DNA from 2 places in the Leuconostoc suionicum genome. Region 1 is predicted to be linked to the other one. Evidence: riboswitches for the same ligand, from Rfam matches in the RefSeq annotation. Region 1 holds a riboswitch; the other holds the start of a gene.
What was found. A riboswitch is a leader RNA that binds a small molecule or an ion and turns the genes downstream of it on or off. The one in region 1 is predicted to bind thiamine pyrophosphate.

Region 1 (9,361 bases):
AAATCGCAAATCACCATGCTTAACCTCTGGATGTGCAATCAAATACTGAGCTGCCGTAATGATTTCAGCATCTCCAGCTTTATCATCAGCACCTAATAGTGTTGTACCATCGGTTGTTATTAGCGTATGTCCCGCATATTTTTTTAAGCTAGGAAATTCCTTAGTTGTCAATTCATAACCACTATTTCCTAACTTAATTGACGATTGGCCGTCGTAATTCTCAATAATTTGTGGGTTAATGTTCGCTCCATTAAAATCTGCAGTATCAACGTGTGCAATAAATCCAATTGTGGGCACAGCACTATCATCAATATTGCTTGATAATTCCGCAAACACATAACCGTCTTTCATTGTGCGTACATTTTCAAGACCAATAGCTTTCAACTCCTCAGCTAAATCTGCCAAAAAGGCGACCTCTTTAGGTGACGACGGCACTGTTTCTGAATTCTCATCAGACTGCGTATCTACTTTTATATACTTCAAAAAACGTTCTGTTAATTCAGGATACTTTGTCATATATTACTCCTTTTGAGCATTTGCTCACTGTTTTAACCGGTAACTAAATATATTTGTATGGATCTGTATTGATTTTTGTAGCAACTACATCAACAGTGTCGCCAAACCATTCTTTGACCTTAGCAACCATTTTTTTGTTAGCAATGGCTTCCATGTGATGATCAGGATCAATCACAATAAAATTTGAAGCCAAGATGTCGTGCCCAACGTGATAGTAGACATCGGCTGTGACGTAGGCATCAGCTCCTGCTTGTTGCGCAACCCGCCACCAACGGCCTCCATCTCCACCTAGCACAGCGATCTTTTGAATTGGCTTTGTCACATCGTTAGCGATAACGCGCACTGCTTGAACTTGAAACAAATCACGAATTTTCACAGCGTATTCTTGTACAGAAATTGGTTGCACTAATTGTCCAATCCTGCCAAGACCCGTTCTCTTATCTACATTTGGTACCAGAGGCACTGCATTTTGAATACCAAGTGCTTCAGCCAACCAATCATTCATGCCACCTTGTGCGCTGTCCATATTAGTATGTGAAGCATAAACAACAATATGGTGTTGAATCAAATCTGCATACATTCGATTTTGAGGCTGTGATAGGTCTAGATTTTTTGCCGGAAAGAACATGACCTCATGGTGTGCCCATATAAAATCGACCTGATTGTCAATTGCCTCTTGAACCACTTCTGGGCGAACGTCAAGGGCTGTCATTACTCGATGCACAGGCTGTTTAGGATCACCAATTTGCAGTCCTGTAGGGTCACCCTCCTCAGCTAATTGTTTAGGTGCAAAAAGCTCAATCTTGTTAATTAACTCTTGTGCAATCACTTGATAACCTCCTGAATTTGCTGATATTTGTTTTTCCACTCTTGATAAATAGGTGAATCCGCTTTCCCAGCAAATTCAAGATTTTCAAAAATTGTGTCGATGCGATCCAATTCTTTCTGCCATTTAGCAACAAAAACTGATGTTTTTTGCTTTCGCAAGACCGGACCAAATTTTTTATCAAGGCTTGATAAACTTTGAGTGCCCTCTGTTGCAACCATAATTTCGTAAAAATGGTTATCCTCTTGTTCAATAACCTCATCGTTAATTTTATACTGATGGTTGTTTAGCCATGTTCGCACAATGTGCTCATCGGTATTAGGTTGTAGTATAAGCGTTTCAAATCGTTTGGCTTTTGAAAATCCCGCTTCTAATATGTCTGTAATTAAGACACCGCCCATACCAGCGATTGTGACCGTATCAATATGATCCTCATCTTTAATTGCCGCTAATCCATTCGCCAATCTCGCCTCAAGTTGCGTGGTTAACGATCTTCGAACAATTTCGTGCTGCGCATTTTCGTAAGGCCCTTTAGCAACCTCACCAGCAATTGCAAACGAAATTTTGTTATTGATTAATAGATTAGCAGGTAAATAGGCGTGATCAGAGCCAATATCGGCTAACCTTGCGCCTTTGGGTACAAATGAAGCCACAGCTGCAAGCCGTGGTGAAAGATGAATACTGTCCATTTTCTATCCTTAGAGTTGTTTTTTTACTCATTTTAGTATAACAAATAAGTCAATATCTCGCTGATATCATGTACTTTTAATTAATAAGGGCCACAAGTTACATCATACTCACATTTCTTAATTAAAAGCATTAGAATGTTAGAAAATATAACATTATTTAGTAATTAAATTCTACAGCATACGAATAGTTTGCACGATAATTTGTCCTGTGTTACACTCTATGCGTGAGCTTTTCACAAATAACTGAAAACACCAAAATCTGGGGTGCCGCCGCGCTGAGATAAAACCCATTATACCTGATCTAGATAATACTAGCGTAGGGAGATTTACTTGAAAATGTATTAATGAAATGACATATTTTGACAGTACTATGTTTTGTGACGTCATCACTATAATATGTGATGATGAAATAATACAAGTTTGTTAAGTATCGTTTCTTCATTGAGATTATGACCACAATTTTTCAAGCCAGTCTTCCTTGTGAAGCCTGGCTTTTTCTAATTACACCCGATTTTGCGGTGATTTCGGTTACATCAATTATTAACCAATAAGTCATGAAAACAGTTGTATATCTCATACTCTTATTGGTTAATATCGGAAATTTTAGGAGGTTTTGCAAATGTCTGCAAACAAATGGTCACTTCGCGATGTTATCTTCATCGCACTAATCGGTGTGTTTTTTGGATTTATATTTTGGGCTTGGGCATTTGGCTATAATGTCATCGCTGCCTTTTTAACACCATTCGGATTAAGCGCATATGCTAATGATGCAACATTGGGTCCTTGGCTAATGGCTGGTCCTATGGCTGGGTTCATTTTACGTCGTCCCGGTGCATCTATTGTGGGTGAAACACTTGCCGGCACAATTGAAATGGTCTTTGGTTCTCAATGGGGTGTCATGAATGTTGTCGCTGCATTAATCCAAGGTTTTGGTACCGAACTTGGATTTGCTGTATTTGGCTACCGTCGTTGGGACAAAACGAGTTTGTCAATGTCTGTCATCACAGTTACTGTTGTGACATTTATTTGGGACCTGTTCCGTAATGGTTATGCCGATTACTCATTTGGTTTGTTGATTGGATTATTCATTACTCGCCTCATTTCAGCAGCTATTTTTGCAGGAGTTATCGTTTACTTCACACAAAAATTGGTTGCTAAATCAGGTATTCTAGAAGTTAATAAAAACGAGGTGGTCTCATGATATCAAGCATTGCAGTCCAAGTATTACCAATGACAGCTGACACAGAAGAAGTCATTCGCATAGTTGATCATGTGATTGCTTATATCAACAAGAGTGGTGTCAACTATCAGGTAGGTGCTTTTGAATCAACTCTTGAAGGTGATTACGATCAACTAATGGATATTTTAAAAAATCTGCCCAAGGTTGCAGCACAAATTAGTGACATTCCCGTCATGGTATACAGCAAAATAAACATGGCTACAGATTCTGATGTTTTAACCATTGCAAAGAAAACAGATAAATATAAATAAGCGGAGTTTCCGCGTACATAGGAAATTATTATGGTTACTCATTTAAAACATGTCAGTTTGTCATATGGCAATACAAAAATACTTGATGACACCACCATGTCAATATCTCACAATAGTTTTAACCTACTAATCGGTCCATCTGGTTCTGGAAAATCAACCCTTCTCCGAATATTTGCAGGATTATATCCCCAACTAAAAGGTGAAGTACTTGTGAATGATCAATCAGTTACCACATTACCAGCTAACGAGAAAGCTAAAGTCGTCGGCTTTTTATTTCAAGATCCAGACACCCAATTTGTTATGAAAACACCACTGGATGAATTGATTTTCACTTTAGAAAACTTGCAAGTTCATCCTTCTGATATCAAGCAACGTGCAACGCACGCTCTAGAATTTGTTGGTATCTCAGACTTAACCCATCAAGACATTAACACCTTATCAGGTGGTGAGAAGCAAAAAGTTGCATTAGCTATCATTGTTGCAATGCAAAGTGATTTCTTATTATTGGACGAACCGTTTGCAAATGTGGATAGCCAATCTCGCCAGGATCTATTAGCTAAATTAAAAGATTTACAAAAACAGGGACAAACCACTATATTAATCACTGATCACGATTTACACGGGTACGAACCACTTGTTGATCATGTGTGGGAAATACACCACAAAAAAGTAGCAACTGTTAGTAACTTTCAAAATCGTATCTTACCGGAACAAAATGTTCACCTGCAATTACCTAAAGAAGGTGTTTTGCAATTAAAAAATTTTGAACTTTTAGTGGGGCAACGTCAATTAATTAGTATTTCCGATTTACCTTTGGCCCCCAGTGGAATTACACTCTTCACCGGAGCAAATGGCACAGGAAAGTCATCCCTTTTCAATGCTCTCACTCGTCTAAAATCCTACCAAGGTGACATTTTGTTTATGGACCAAAATATCAAAAAATTTAATGCTGCCAAATATGCAAAACAAGTAGCATTGATATTTCAAAATGCAGAACGGCAATTTTTACGAATGACGATTCGTGAGGAAATCGCGTTGAGCATGCAACATGCACAACAACCAGAAAAATGGTCCGAAAAAGTCATTACTCGTTACTTAGAGCGCTTAAACTTGGATGGGCTACAGGATCATGTCGTTTACCAGCTCTCTGGCGGGCAAAAGAAAAAAGTTCAACTCTTGGTGATGTTAATTGTTGGCACACCAATATTATTGTTAGACGAACCTATTGCTGGTCTGGACACAGATTCTGTTCGTGTTGTAGGCGAAATTTTACGAGAAATCGCAGACATTGGACGACAACGTTTTATTATTATTAGTCATCAACTAGATCAGCTACGCCCAATCATTGATTATCATTTGCATCTATCTAATCAAACTTTACAATATATGGAGCATTTTTTATGAATCCAAGTGTTAAATTTCTACTTATACTTATCGTTAGCATCGAACTAACTTTTATCCTAAATTATCAAATCAATGTTGTTGTAACGATTGTTGCTGGTATTTATCTTGTTCTTTCAAAACTGTCTTGGAAACGTTATTTGCTATTAATTGTCATGCCTATATTACCTGTCTTAGGTGCATGGACATCATTTACAACTTTTGGTTCCCATGACATGGCAATTATCATGATGACTCGAATTGTTGCCTACATATTCCTAGGAGCGGCTTTTTCGTTTACAACGGATATGACCCTGCTTCTAGACACACTCGAACAAAAATTTCGTGTGCCAACCACTTTTGTCTACGGTCTACGCGGTGCATTATCTTTTGTGCCACGTGTTAAACAAGAAATTCAAACTATTCGAACGGCAGCCTTAATGCGTGGTGAATCTTTAACATTTTACTCACCACAATTATTTTTCAAAGCTATTTTGGTCTCACTCCGATGGTCAACTCGTTTAGCAGAAGCTATGGCCTCACATGGATTTACCGAAAATGCTGAGCGGACACACTTTAAAACAATTGTAATCAAAAAAAGAGACTGGACGATGGCAATCAGTCTCTTAGTCATATTACAGTGCATCATAATATATCTTTAATAGGTGCAAATGTTTTACGATGAATCGGTGTAATGCCGATTTTTTTTATACCCTCAAGATGTTCTTTTGTACCGTATCCAGCGTTTTTTTCGAAACCATAACCATGATATTTTAAACCATAAGAAGCCATTAGGCGATCACGTGTGACCTTTGCAATAATACTAGCTGCACCTATAGAATTACTTCGTGCATCTCCTTTAATTAAAAATTCTTGCGGCAAATCTAAATCTAGCCGCATAGCATCTATTAATAAAGCTTCAGGTACGGGAGCCAACTGGTTGACTGCCTCTGTCATCGCAACACGTGCTGCTTCATAAATATTAATTTCATCAATAATTGAGGCTTCTACGCTACCAACACCTATAGAAATTGCTTTTTCTATAATTTTGTCGTACAATTCGTCTCTTTTTTTTGCAGATAACTGCTTAGAATCTATGACATCTAAAACATCAAAATCATGCGGTAAAATAACAGCTGCTGCAACAACTGGACCAGCTAAAGGCCCACGACCAACTTCATCCACGCCAGCAACTAAATCGTATCCTTGCATCCAGTACTGACGCTCAATATCAAAACGCGACAAAAAATGCTCACGTTTTTCCTGAACCATCACTTGTTTTTTTTGCCAAGCCCTCAGAGCATTTTGTACGCCAACACGTTTATCTTGTTGCCAAATCAGCAACTGCCCATCGTTAGGCGACATATTTTTCAATTGTAATTTAATATTTGCAATTGTGTCAGTCATTTTTCATCTCAATTAAATCAAGTGTAAACGCCCCTAATTTATTTTTTCTAAGATCATTTAGTATTCGTTCACTGGCCTTGTCATAATCGTCTTTGAATCCTAATTTGCTTGTGATGGATAATAAAACATCTACATTTTCTTGATCAAAAATATTGTCGTTCAAATAATATCGCTCAATAATGGCCTCTGGTCGATACTCTCGAAAAAAGTTAATCAAAAATAGTGCAGCATCATCTTTGGCAAAGATTGTATCTTTCACCGCTCCTGTTAATGCTAGTTTCATGCCGATGTTCTGATCTTCAAACTTTGGCCAGAGCACTCCTGGGGAATCGAGTAATTCTAATTTTGTTGGCGTTTTTAGCCAAGCAACTTTCTTCGTTACACCTGGTCGATCCGCCGTTGGCGCAACATTTTTCATTACCAAGTGATTCAATAATGTTGACTTACCGACATTTGGCACCCCAGAAATCATGGCGCGAATAGGCTGATCTTGAATACCTTTTGCTAGTTGTGCTGCTTTTTTTGCTTCGACTGCTCGTCGAGCTGCTTTAGTCACTAATTGCGGAGTCCTTGGGTCACGCGTATCGAGAACAAGTACTGTGTATCCTTGTGCTTCAAAATGTTTTTTCCATGCCCGTGTTTGATCAGGATCTGCTAAATCAGCTTTAGTCATAATTAACAAACGGGGCTTATTGCCGATTAACTTATCCACTTCAGGATTACGAGAACTTTCGGGAATACGGGAATCAACTAGCTCAAAAACAACGTCGACTAATTTTAAATTTTCCCGCATCAAACGGAAAGCTTTGGCCATATGGCCAGGGAACCATTGAATTATTTGTGCCATTAAACATATGTCCTTTCTAACATTAACGCTCAGCGTTGTATAGTGACCACGCTTCATCAAATGTTGTCATACTCATTAAATAGGTTGTATTCTCTTCTAAGTACTTTGACAATTCATCAAAATCGCTACTTTGTTTTGGAAATGACGAATCTAAAAAGGCGTTGTTTGCAAATTGTTGCACTTCATTGGCTGCCATAGAATTACGATTCGTCATTAACCAATTGTAAAATGAACGATCACTTTTTCTCATTAGCAAGACCTCCTTGGAAAACAAACTGATCTGCTTTTATATTAATGACCTTTGCTTTAAATTTAATGCCTTGCGTTGTGGGTAACTTACTCATATCAATGAATATTTGTTTCTTCTTCGGTACGATTGTGACGTATTCAGGCGCATCATAACTTGATCTGACGTAACTCATCACAGTTTTAATCGGCAACGATAGGTTACCAATTGCTAAAGATTTCGCCTGCATAACAATGTTCCCATTAGGCGTTAATTTAGCATCAAGAGCCATACCAAAATTAAATTTTTGACCCAAAAGTTTGGCGCTACCATACATCATCACGTCATCCCCAATTTTAAAAGTATATCCACTATTATCTGTATCATTAAGATAGTGAGCAACTAAGGCATTGATTTGTTTTTTGTTTAAGGACACATCAAACGTAGCGTCTGATTTACTGATCTTGGATACATTGTCTTTTATTTTTACTGGCCCAGTAGCATCGTTGAAAAGCCAAATTCCACCTACCAATAATATAGATATTAAACCCCAAAAAAGCCAAAACCAAATTGGCTTCTTTTTTTTGACTATTTTTTTCGATCTAGCTATTATTTGATCAGCCATTGCTTTGCTTCCTTTTTCATTTTGTTAAATAACTGTGTTGTCATGTAATTATAGCCCTTATTATTAGGATGATAATTATCTTCCGTACTAATCCATGCGTTGTTAACACCTTTTTGACCCGTCAATACAGCTGTCATAGCAGCATTCGAATTTGAACTACTATTTGAGCTAGCTGCCTCTTTGACTAGTTTTTTACGTTGTGCTACTGTTTTAAATTGACCGTAGGTCAAATCAAAAATATTTACAAAGTATGCATTACCATCTTTTTTTGCGGCATTGGCATTGATTGCATTAAATAACTTAACGTCGGCATTAAAGTCTGAACGGTCAGCAAAATGGACATATAACGGATTGTAATTTCCAAATATGAATATTGGTGCATCAGAGTTATAAGAACGAATATCTTTAATTAAAGAAGATAGTTTTTGTTGATAAGATTTTTGACCCGCTGCAACAGCAGCCGACAAAGTTTTTTGTGAGGTTGCCAAAACGTTCTTCAAAAGTAATTGTTGTAAATCATTCCCACCAGAAGTCATTACAATTACATTAGCTTTTTTAAGATGAGTTTGAAATTTTTGTTGGGTGTCCAATCTCTTTTGAATCTGATCGGAGCGGTCCCCTGCTTTACCAAAATTACTAACCGTTACACTAACATCGTAATTTGAACGAATTTCCTTGGCAATACGCCCGGAGTACCCCTTCATTTTTTTTTCGTCACCAACACCCTCAGTTAGAGAATCCCCTAACGCAACTAAGTTAATATGTGATACTTTCTGCACCGATTTTTGAGAATTATTTAAATTATTTTTTTGATTCTCCCAAGTTTTGATACCATAGAACGCACCAATGCCAATCAGTAAGATAGCTATGAAACTAATGGCAAATTTTCGCATGCGCAATTCTCCTGAAACTTTACTGGTAACCATTATAGCGTAAATGGGCACTATGTACAAAGAACGAATTTTACTTCGTTCCTTATTTTTTCTATAATTTATTATTTTGACGCTTTGCACGCCACACTGGATATGCAACACTACTATTAGCAATATAATATAAATATTTACCAACATTAGCAAAGTTTCCTTGCGTCAAGGCTTTAGCTAATTGGACAACATTGTAGACTATCCAGAACAACCATTGATCTTCAATTTTAAAAATATTCATAACATTGGGAATTAAAGATAAAGCAAAAACTGTACTTGATAGCCAAAACAGTGGGCTTGTGCTTTGAAATGCTAAATAATTCAGTCCAAAACTCAAAGCTATTACACCAAGGACCATAACAAAAAATAACTTTTTGAAATCGATCACGCGATTAACCCGCTTATCACCATAATGCATCCAGCCACCAACA
Region 2 (9,361 bases), 190 kb from region 1:
CAAGAAAAATATCATTGAACACCTAAAACCGATGGTAGTTCGCCTTGAGCAAGGTATTCAATTGAAAAATCCTTTGTTACAGGAAATAAAAACGAATTATTTAAGTGAGTTCATGGATACCAAGCGCTATATAAAATGGTCACCATATCTATCTCAGTTTGACATTAATGACGATGAAGTCGCTTATCTAGCACTTCATTTGATGGCAGCAGCAGAAAAATATAAAAATTTAAATAAACCAAGAGCCTTAATTATCTGCGCAACAGGGTATGGATCGGCACAGTTACTCAACAATCGTGTCGAAAAAGAATTTGGTATGTATTTAAACATTGTTGATATTAAAGGATATTATGAAGTTGATGACACTGCTTTAAGTAATGTTAATCTTATTATCAGTGCTATTGATCTGTCAACACGTGTTTTCAAGGTCCCCGTCATACAGGTAAGTATTTTTTTAACCGAAGCAGATGTTCAAAAAATAAATGAATTTTTAGATAATGAACAAATTCGAAATAAATATATTGCTGTAGAGAAAAAGCAGCCAAATAATAGCGTTTTAAATCATTTTGATCAATTTATTGATCAGTCAAGTTTTAAAATATGGCAGGTATCGCCTCATCGAAAGGAATTACTACAAGAGTTAACTAATATGCTGATGTTCAATGAACCTACCGAATTAAAACATGAATTTTTGGAACAAATTGATCAACGTGAACAGCTGAGCTCAATCGTTTTTAGTGATACTATTGCCGTTCCACATCCTGCTATGCCGATGAGTCGAGTACCTAAAATTGCTATTGGGATTATACCAAACGGTGTCAGGTGGTCTGATGAGTATCCAAGCATTCGGTTAGTTTTCCTGCTATCACCATCTTATCGGAGCAATAAGGGTCTAACAGAAACAACGCAGGCAATAGTAAAATTCACAGAAAATACTGAAGAACAGCGTCGATTAGTTGCCTCAAAAAATTTTTCAGAATTTCGGCATAATTTTCTGTTAATGATGAAAGGAGGTAAGTATATATGAAATCAGAAGACATTCAAGTTGTCGCTTTTGAAATTATTTTACACAGTGGAAATGCGCGCACAATGGTTCATAAGGCTTTTGAAGCTATGAGAGAAAAAAACTTTAAGTTATCTAACGAAAATCTAAAATTATCAAATGACGAATTACTATTAGCTCATAAATCGCAAACAAACTTATTACAAGAATACGCTGAGGGTAGTCATATTGATATGGAAATTATATTAGTCCATGCACAAGACCACTTAATGACAACGATGACTTTACGTGAGATGGCTATTGAAATGCAGACTCTTTATGAGGAGGTACAAGACATTGAAAAAAGGAATCAAACAAGGGCCAAAAAGGCCACAGGATAAGCAGTATGGTTTAGAGGTCGCAATCGAAAAAAATCGTACGGAAATGAGCCTCAAAAGCATGCAGTTTAATCGATTCATGTTAATTCGTTATGCCACGGCGTTCTTTCTGTTCGTAAACTTGTATTGGGCCATAATTATGTGGCAGACCCCAGTGGCACTAATACCTATTTCTTTAATGCTTATCGCTTCGCTAGCAATTATTGAACAAATTAAGTTGTTTGGACATCATACGAACCAACTGACTTATTCAAAAGTGTTTTTCAGATCACAGCTTATCGTGAATATCATTTTAATGGTGAGCATCCCAACATCGTTATTTACATTTTTTTACCAATTTATACAAAATACTGGTAGTAACCGCTTAGTGGTATTAATCCTGTTACTACTCAGTAGTAGCATACTTCTCATAGTTAACAAAAGGTTAGGCTTGATTGCAACAAATCACGATAAATACTACGCACGTTTGACAGCCTATCAGTCCGTTCTTAAAAATAATAAGGAGATGAAATAGTTATGGAAAATGGACCTATGTTTAATTTCCTACAAAAAGTGCTTTTGAAACCAATGACCAAAGTTTCACAATATAGAATTGTGAGGGCTATCATGGCTGCTGGTATGGCTTCAATTCCTTTTACAATTGTGGGATCTATGATATTAGTTTTGAATATATTACCGACAGTATTTCCGTTTTTAAATGATTTTTTCGATGCAACATTCTTTAAGTTTAGCGATTTGTACATGATTGCCAACACAGCAACCATGGGTATCTTAGCCATGTATTTTAGTTTAGCAATTGGTTTTCAATTAACTCGTATTATTCAAACAGAAGATAAACTAAAAGTAGCGCCATTAAATGGTGCCTTCTTATCGCTATTTGCATTCTTTATGTGCTTGCCAGAATTGGTTTTAAAAGGTGGAAAAATTGTTCTGCTAAATACCATATCCAAGGACGAAACAGTTATCAACGGATTTAGAATGACCAGCACAATCGACCGTGTTGGAACAAGTGGTATTTTCACAGCGATTATTATGGCTATTTTAGCAGTCTGGTTGTATTCATTCTGTGTGAAACATAACTGGACGATTAAAATGCCGGATGCTGTACCGGAAGGTGTATCAAGATCATTTACGGCATTAATTCCAACTTTCGTTATTGCTTTTGTTGTACTGGGTATTAATGGTTCCTTAGTGTTACTCGGTACTGACATTTTCAAAATGATTGCAATACCATTTAGCTTCGTCACAAGCATGACTAGCACCTGGCTAGGAATTATGGTGATTGAGTTCTTGATTCATGCCTTGTGGATTGTTGGTATTCATGGCGCTAACATTATTTCCGCATTCATTACGCCTATCTTCTTAGCAAATATGGTAGCAAATTCAAATGGGGCTAACATACCGTTTGCTGGAGAATTTAATAATGCCTTTGCTATCTTAGGTGGTTCTGGTGCGACACTTGGATTATGCATATTTATTACTTTACTAGCACGTTCCGAACAGCTCAAAGTTTTGGGTCGAGCTTCAATCGTACCATCATTTTTCAATATTAACGAGCCGTTAATATTTGGACTACCAATTGTTTATAATCCTTATCTAGCTATTCCATTTTTCTTGGCACCAATGGCAACAGCTTCCGTTGCTTATGCAGCCATTAACTTCCATATCATTCGACCAATTGTTATTCAAGCACCATGGCCATCCCCAGCCGGAATCGGTGCATTTATTAGTACCGTTGATTGGAAAGCAGCAGTCTTAGCAATAATCTGTGTTGTAATAGCTTTCATTATTTACTTACCATTTATCAAAATATATGATACTAAGTTGTACAATGATGAGCAGGGGAAAACGCAAGTACAGCCTTAATGACGAGGCATCAAAATACTGGTCTGTGTTTAGTAACAGACTGGTATTTTTTATATTCTCGACTGGCTGATTTGTGAAAGGTAAATTTCATCAGTAAGAATATCACTTAATGATAAACTTATGTGAAAAATAGAATGAATTACTTACATTTAATAGAAAATTTATGATACAATAATGCTTGTGCTAGGGGCGCCAAAATGGCTGAGAAGAACCCTTCGAACCTGAACTGATTAACATCAGCGTAGGAAAGTGCTACATTTTTTAACGTAGCATTTTTCTCTAGGTGAGGAAAATGTTTTTTTATTGCATAAAATGACTTGTTGAAAGGATTTTTTTGAAAAATGAATAATAATCACTAGGGGCGTCGCAAAGACTGAGATGATGTATATCGGTCCCTTTGAACCTGATCTAGTTAATACTAGCGTAGGAAAGTGACCAATATTTGATAACGACATGTACTGTTGTCAAAAGTGTCCTTTTTTATGTATTTAAGGGCACTTTTTTTATTGGGAAAGGAATTTGATTATGATGTGGCAGGTTCAGCTGTATTTCTGGCCTGAGAGCTTGCAAATAATATGACCGCCAATGTCTATTCATAGATGGTGGTTTAACTATGCTCTAATCGAAATTAACACAATCATTAAAATATAAAAATACAATGGAATATTAAAAAGGAAATCATAATGAATAAAAATGTTAAGTTAACAAAAATAATGGTCGTTACAATTATGATAGCGCTAGATATCGTGTTATCTCCAATTTTTAGAATTGAAGGAATGGCACCAATGTCCAGTGTCATGAATATTATTGCTGGTGTAATTCTAGGACCAGTATATGCAGTTGTTATGGCAGTAGTCACTGGAATAATAAGAATGCTAATGTTAGGTATACCCCCATTGGCTTTGACTGGTTCAATCTTTGGCGCCTTCGGTGCAGGTATCTTGTATAAGTATGGCCGAAATATGTATTGGTCAATGTTTGGAGAATTTCTTGGGACTGGAATTATAGGATCGTTAATTTCAGTTCCGGTGATGGTCTGGTTTACTGGACAACAACAAAACTTGTACTGGTTTGTGTATACACCTCGTTTTGTGGGTGCAACTATAATTGGATCAGTAATCACTTATTTTGTTTTAGGAAATTTGCTAAAAATCAATTCCTTTAAAGAAATTCAAGGAATGTTTGTTGGGTAGCGTAGCTATGAAAAATGAATTAATAAAAATTAAATCAATTTTACCTTTGCAAAAGCCGCCGTTAGTACATTGCATAATCAATGATATTACGTTAGAAACGGTGGCTAATACTATATTGTATCTTGGTGGTAAACCTATTATGAGTAGTGATACCCGTGAGTTTTCGTCATTATTTGAGTCAACAGATGCATTACTACTAAATATGGGCCGACTTAATGAGTCACACGAACAAAGTCTCCGTCAAGCTAGCTCTTTAACAGATATGACTAAAAAACCGACTGTTGTGGATCTAGTAGGCTATGGTATTACTAATGAACGAACAAAGTTAGGAATTGCTATGGCACATAATCATCCAACGGTTATCAAAGGAAATACTTCAGAAATTAGAAGATTTGTCGGCCTACCATCGTTAGCAAAAGGTATTGATGGTACTAGCTCTGATCAGCATGATCAAGCGTTAAAAGATCTCATTTTTTCTTTGAAACAAATAACAACGGATTATGCCGATACTGTGTTTCTGGCAACAGGAAAAAAGGATGTCATTGTTCAAAATGATAAACACCTTATTTTAAACAATGGCGTCGATGAATTGAATAAGTTTGTTGGGACAGGAGACATGGTTGGCGCAATGATAACTACACTTCTCGGGGTCGGTAAAGATCCATGGGTTGCCAGTCAATTTGCAATTAGCTACCTCAATATAGCAGCTGAAAAAGCACTGTTACTAACAAACGGAGGAATGGAAAACTTTAGACGAGAAGTTCTTAACCAAATTGATTTGTTGTGCAATGATCCGCAATGGGTGTTTAACATTAAATATTCATGATTAAAAAAATAGCAATTAAGTCAATGAAATGTTAAGCATAAAAGCATGTTATTGATATAAAGTATTAATATACCAATAGGTTACTAATATATATCTACTAACTATAAACTGCCTACTATCAATTAGTTTGCAAACGTATTATAGTTATTATAGTGAACAAAACAAATAATTATGGAAATGAGGTTCTATCATGAAAGTAACAATTTTTGGTAAAGGCAATATGGGACAGGCAATCGGAGCTAATTTTGAAAAAGCTGGCAATGATGTCAACTATTTAACTTCAGAGGGTACAGCTACGAGCCTTAGTGAATTAGTTATTTTGGCTGTGCCTTATCCTGCTTTAGACACAATCGCTCAACAATACAAACAAGAATTAAAAGGAAAAGTTGTTGTTGATATAACAAATCCCTTGAACTTTGAGACATGGAATGAATTAGTTGTTCCCGCTGATAGTTCAGCAGCAGAAGAACTACAAAATAAGTTGCCAGATAGCATAGTACTTAAGGCATTTAATACAAATTTTGCTGCTACGCTACAAAGTGGAACGATTGGTGAAAATACAACAACCGTTTTGGTAGCAGGAAATGATGAAGGGAAGGAGCTATTTATCGAGGCTTTGAATGATAGCGATTTAAATGTTCTTGATGCGGGTCAACTTAATCGAGCTCGCGAATTAGAAGCAACTGGCTTTCTACAGATGACCTTGGCAGCTAGTGAACAAATTGGCTGGACAGGTGGCTTTTCAGTTACTAAGTAAATTCCAAAATAAAAAGCAACTATTTCAAAGATAGTTGCTTTTTATTTTGCACAGTATATTCATCCGAAAAATGTATATGCTTTAATTTTATTGTTCCAGCAAAGCTTTTCTTTTGTCTGGATTTTTGTCAAGATAGAAACTGCCCCAGTCAGCCATCGAATCAATAACTGGACGCATACTTTGTCCTAAGGTTGATAAACTATACTCTACTCTAAGAGGTACTACAGCAAAGACCTGACGAACAACGAGGCCGTCTTCTTCCATCTCTCTCAAACTTTGCGTTAACATTTTTTGACTAATACCGGCTACACTAATTTTTAATTCTGAAAAGCGTTTTGTTCCAGGTAAAAGATCACGAATAATTAATACCTTCCATTTGCTGCTGAGTAGATCAATAGTCGTTGCTACAGGGCAGATGCCATTTTGTTCCAATAATTTTCTAGACATAATGATTATCCTTTTTAGTTTGAAAGATACTTAAAGTGTGTAGGTTACTTTTAGTACGTTTTAATTATTATAGGCTTTCTTTGATGATAAGGCAAATAACTACAACATATAATCAATCATTTTTTTAAGTTGGAATGTATTATTTGCAATATATATCGTATGCGATATAATATTTCCCAGGAGGTTATGATATGAATAAAGATGAACATCTTTACGACGAATTGTGCTTGTCAATATACAATACAAATCGTTATTTTCATCATCTGTACGGTTATGTACTAGAAAAATATGATTTATCATATTTGCAATATATGAGTTTACTGATTATTTATAAACAGAATTCGGTGAAGCTAATGGATATCGGTGCCGAACTTGAGTTGTCAAGTAATACATTGACACCTGTAATTGAGAAACTTGTCAATAAGTCTTGGATTGTTAAGGTGCAAAGTTCACAGGATAGACGCGTCAAGGTCTTAAAAATGTCTGATCAGAAAGCAACTACTTTTGAACGTATTTTGTCTGAAATCAGAATTATGCGTGACAACCTAATACATCAAGTTGGACGTCCAATTGAAGAAGTATTGCGAGAAAATCAGGCACTTAATCAGGTCTTAAAAAAGATGATACAAGAAAAAGAGGTATGAAAATGGATTATGATGTTATTTTTATTGGTAGCGATCATGCTGCATGGCACGGGGCACAAACGTTAGCTCGCTCAGGAAAAAAAGTAGCCTTAGTGGAAGAAAATAAGGTTGCTGGTACATGCACAAATTTTGGTTGTAACGCCAAGATATTGTTAGATGGTCCCGCTGAAATGATACATCATTTGCATCATTACCACGGTATCGGAATTAATGACACGCCTAACATCATTTGGCCAGAATTGATGGCTTATAAGCATCAAGTGATTGATCCTTTATCAGGAGTTTTAGCACACAAGCTTTCTGTTGATGGAATTGATATTATCAATGGACACGCCAAATTTTTAAATAACGAAAAAATTATTGTTGCTGATCAAGTTTACCAAGCTGAAAAATTTGTGATTGCTACTGGCCAGCGACCTGCAAAACTACCGATTTCAGGTTCAGAGTTTATGAAGGACAGCACGGACTTTCTAGACTTACCTGATATGCCGAAGTCAATTCTATTCGTTGGCGCGGGTTATATTGCGATGGAATTTGCTTCAATTGCATATGCCGCCGGGAGTGATGTCACTTTAATTGAATACGGGGACCATGCTTTAAGTGGATTTGATGAAATCTATTCTCAAAAAGTCGTAGATGATATGACAGAAAGGGGCATCCATTTTACGTTTAAACAAGCTGTTTCAAGTGTATCATTACTTGAAAATGGGCAGTATCAAGTTAATACAGCGCAGGGAGAAACCTACCATGTTGATTACGTTATGGATACAACAGGTCGTGTGCCCAATATTGAGGAATTAGCCTTAGACGACATTAATGTTTTGTATGATAAGCAAGGTATTTTAGTTAATGATCATTTACAAACTTCTGTTGACAATATTTATGCCAGTGGCGATGTGATCTCTAAAACAATACCAAGATTAACACCAACCGCTACTTTTGAATCGAATTATATTGCCAGTGTATTATTAGGTAATCAGGAGCCCATAAATTATCCTGTAGTGCCAACAGTCGCCTTTACATTGCCTCGTGTAGCACAAATAGGGGTAACCATTGATGAAGCGGCTAAGGATGATAACTTACAAGTGCATGAAATTCCTTATGGGAGAGTTATGCGATTTCAGACACTAAACGATGTTCACGCAGCAATTAAAATCGTAGTGAATAAAAACCAACAGTTGGTTGGTGCAGCTTTAATTGGTGATTTTGCCCCAGAGGTTGTCAATGCACTTGTTCCTGTGATTAATCAGCAGTACACAAGTTCGGACATTACCTCACAAATTTATGCGTTTCCAACTGCCTCAGGTATTATATTGCCAATGATTGCAAATTATTTAGCCTAAGTAAGGAGACCTATTATGAAAGCAGCAGTGATCAATCATTATGGTGGTAGAGAACAGCTAGAGGTTATCGACATGCCTATTCCTAAAATAGAATCGGACGAGGTTTTAGTAGAAAACATGGCCACGAGTATTAATCCAATTGACTACAAAGCGCGAGAGGGATTATTAAAAAGGATGTTTCAATGGCAATTTCCAGTCATTTTAGGTTGGGACATTGCTGGAATAGTTGCTTCTATTGGGGATGACGTAACAAGTTTTAAAGTTGGAGACCCAGTGTTTGCTCGGCCGGATATTGACTCAAAAGGAGTGAATGGCTCGTATGCAGAATATACAGCTGTTAAAGAGGATAAATTGGCAATAAAACCAAATAACATTAGCTTTGTTGAGGCGGCTGCCGTTCCTTTGGCTGGGCTAACTGCCTTGCAAATGCTGAGAAAAATCCAGTTATCATCTAATCAGAAAATACTAATTCAAGCTGGTGCTGGCGGGGTAGGTATTTATGCAATTCAGCTGGCTAAAATGCTTGGTGCATATGTAGTAACAACTGCTAGTCAAAATAACCATAAATTTGTGAAATCTTTAGGAGCGGATTCTGTAATTGATTATCACAAAGACAATATTCAAGATGTGTTATCTGATTTCGATGCTGTGCTGGACACAGTTGACGATGTTGATAATGGGATTGCCATCCTTAAATCCGGTGGACGCCTCGTTACCATTTCCAACACGTTAACTGATCAACAGAAAAAGACCTCAGACAAGACCGTGACAGAAGGATGGTTAGACCCGAATGGTCAAGATTTAGCAATTTTAGCATCCTACATCGCCAAGGGTGAGCTTCAAATTGTTGTGGATTCTCTTTATCCATTAACCACAGAAGGTATTCAATCAGCCCACGAGCGAAG

Region 2: it holds a riboswitch for thiamine pyrophosphate, as region 1 does, so the genes downstream of both, thiW (energy coupling factor transporter S component ThiW) here and A6B45_RS03780 (ECF transporter S component) in region 1, are expected to answer to the same signal.

The regions. Positions count from the first base shown of each region.
Region 1 covers NZ_CP015247.1:730,990-740,350, reverse strand. Annotated here, with positions in the region: gene pepT (peptidase T) at 1-516, opposite strand, end outside; gene A6B45_RS03790 (Nif3-like dinuclear metal center hexameric protein) at 560-1,345, opposite strand; gene A6B45_RS03785 (tRNA (adenine(22)-N(1))-methyltransferase) at 1,342-2,031, opposite strand; TPP riboswitch at 2,282-2,371, shown strand; gene A6B45_RS03780 (ECF transporter S component) at 2,651-3,232, shown strand; gene A6B45_RS03775 (thiamine-binding protein) at 3,229-3,522, shown strand; gene A6B45_RS03770 (energy-coupling factor ABC transporter ATP-binding protein) at 3,553-4,926, shown strand; gene A6B45_RS03765 (energy-coupling factor transporter transmembrane component T family protein) at 4,923-5,564, shown strand; gene A6B45_RS03760 (ribonuclease HII) at 5,548-6,309, opposite strand; gene ylqF (ribosome biogenesis GTPase YlqF) at 6,302-7,156, opposite strand; gene A6B45_RS03750 (YozE family protein) at 7,179-7,406, opposite strand; gene A6B45_RS03745 (YpmS family protein) at 7,393-8,007, opposite strand; gene A6B45_RS03740 (SGNH/GDSL hydrolase family protein) at 7,992-8,900, opposite strand; gene A6B45_RS03735 (nicotinamide mononucleotide transporter family protein) at 8,992-9,361, opposite strand, start outside.
Region 2 covers NZ_CP015247.1:925,095-934,455, forward strand. Annotated here, with positions in the region: gene A6B45_RS04550 (BglG family transcription antiterminator) at 1-1,027, shown strand, start outside; gene A6B45_RS04555 (PTS cellobiose transporter subunit IIA) at 1,024-1,383, shown strand; gene A6B45_RS04560 (sugar transporter) at 1,340-1,894, shown strand; gene celB (PTS cellobiose transporter subunit IIC) at 1,912-3,246, shown strand; TPP riboswitch at 3,422-3,511, shown strand; TPP riboswitch at 3,594-3,693, shown strand; gene thiW (energy coupling factor transporter S component ThiW) at 3,930-4,439, shown strand; gene A6B45_RS04575 (hydroxyethylthiazole kinase) at 4,447-5,265, shown strand; gene A6B45_RS04580 (NADPH-dependent F420 reductase) at 5,456-6,022, shown strand; gene A6B45_RS04585 (winged helix-turn-helix transcriptional regulator) at 6,110-6,469, opposite strand; gene A6B45_RS04590 (MarR family winged helix-turn-helix transcriptional regulator) at 6,661-7,113, shown strand; gene A6B45_RS04595 (dihydrolipoyl dehydrogenase family protein) at 7,116-8,456, shown strand; gene A6B45_RS04600 (NADP-dependent oxidoreductase) at 8,472-9,361, shown strand, end outside.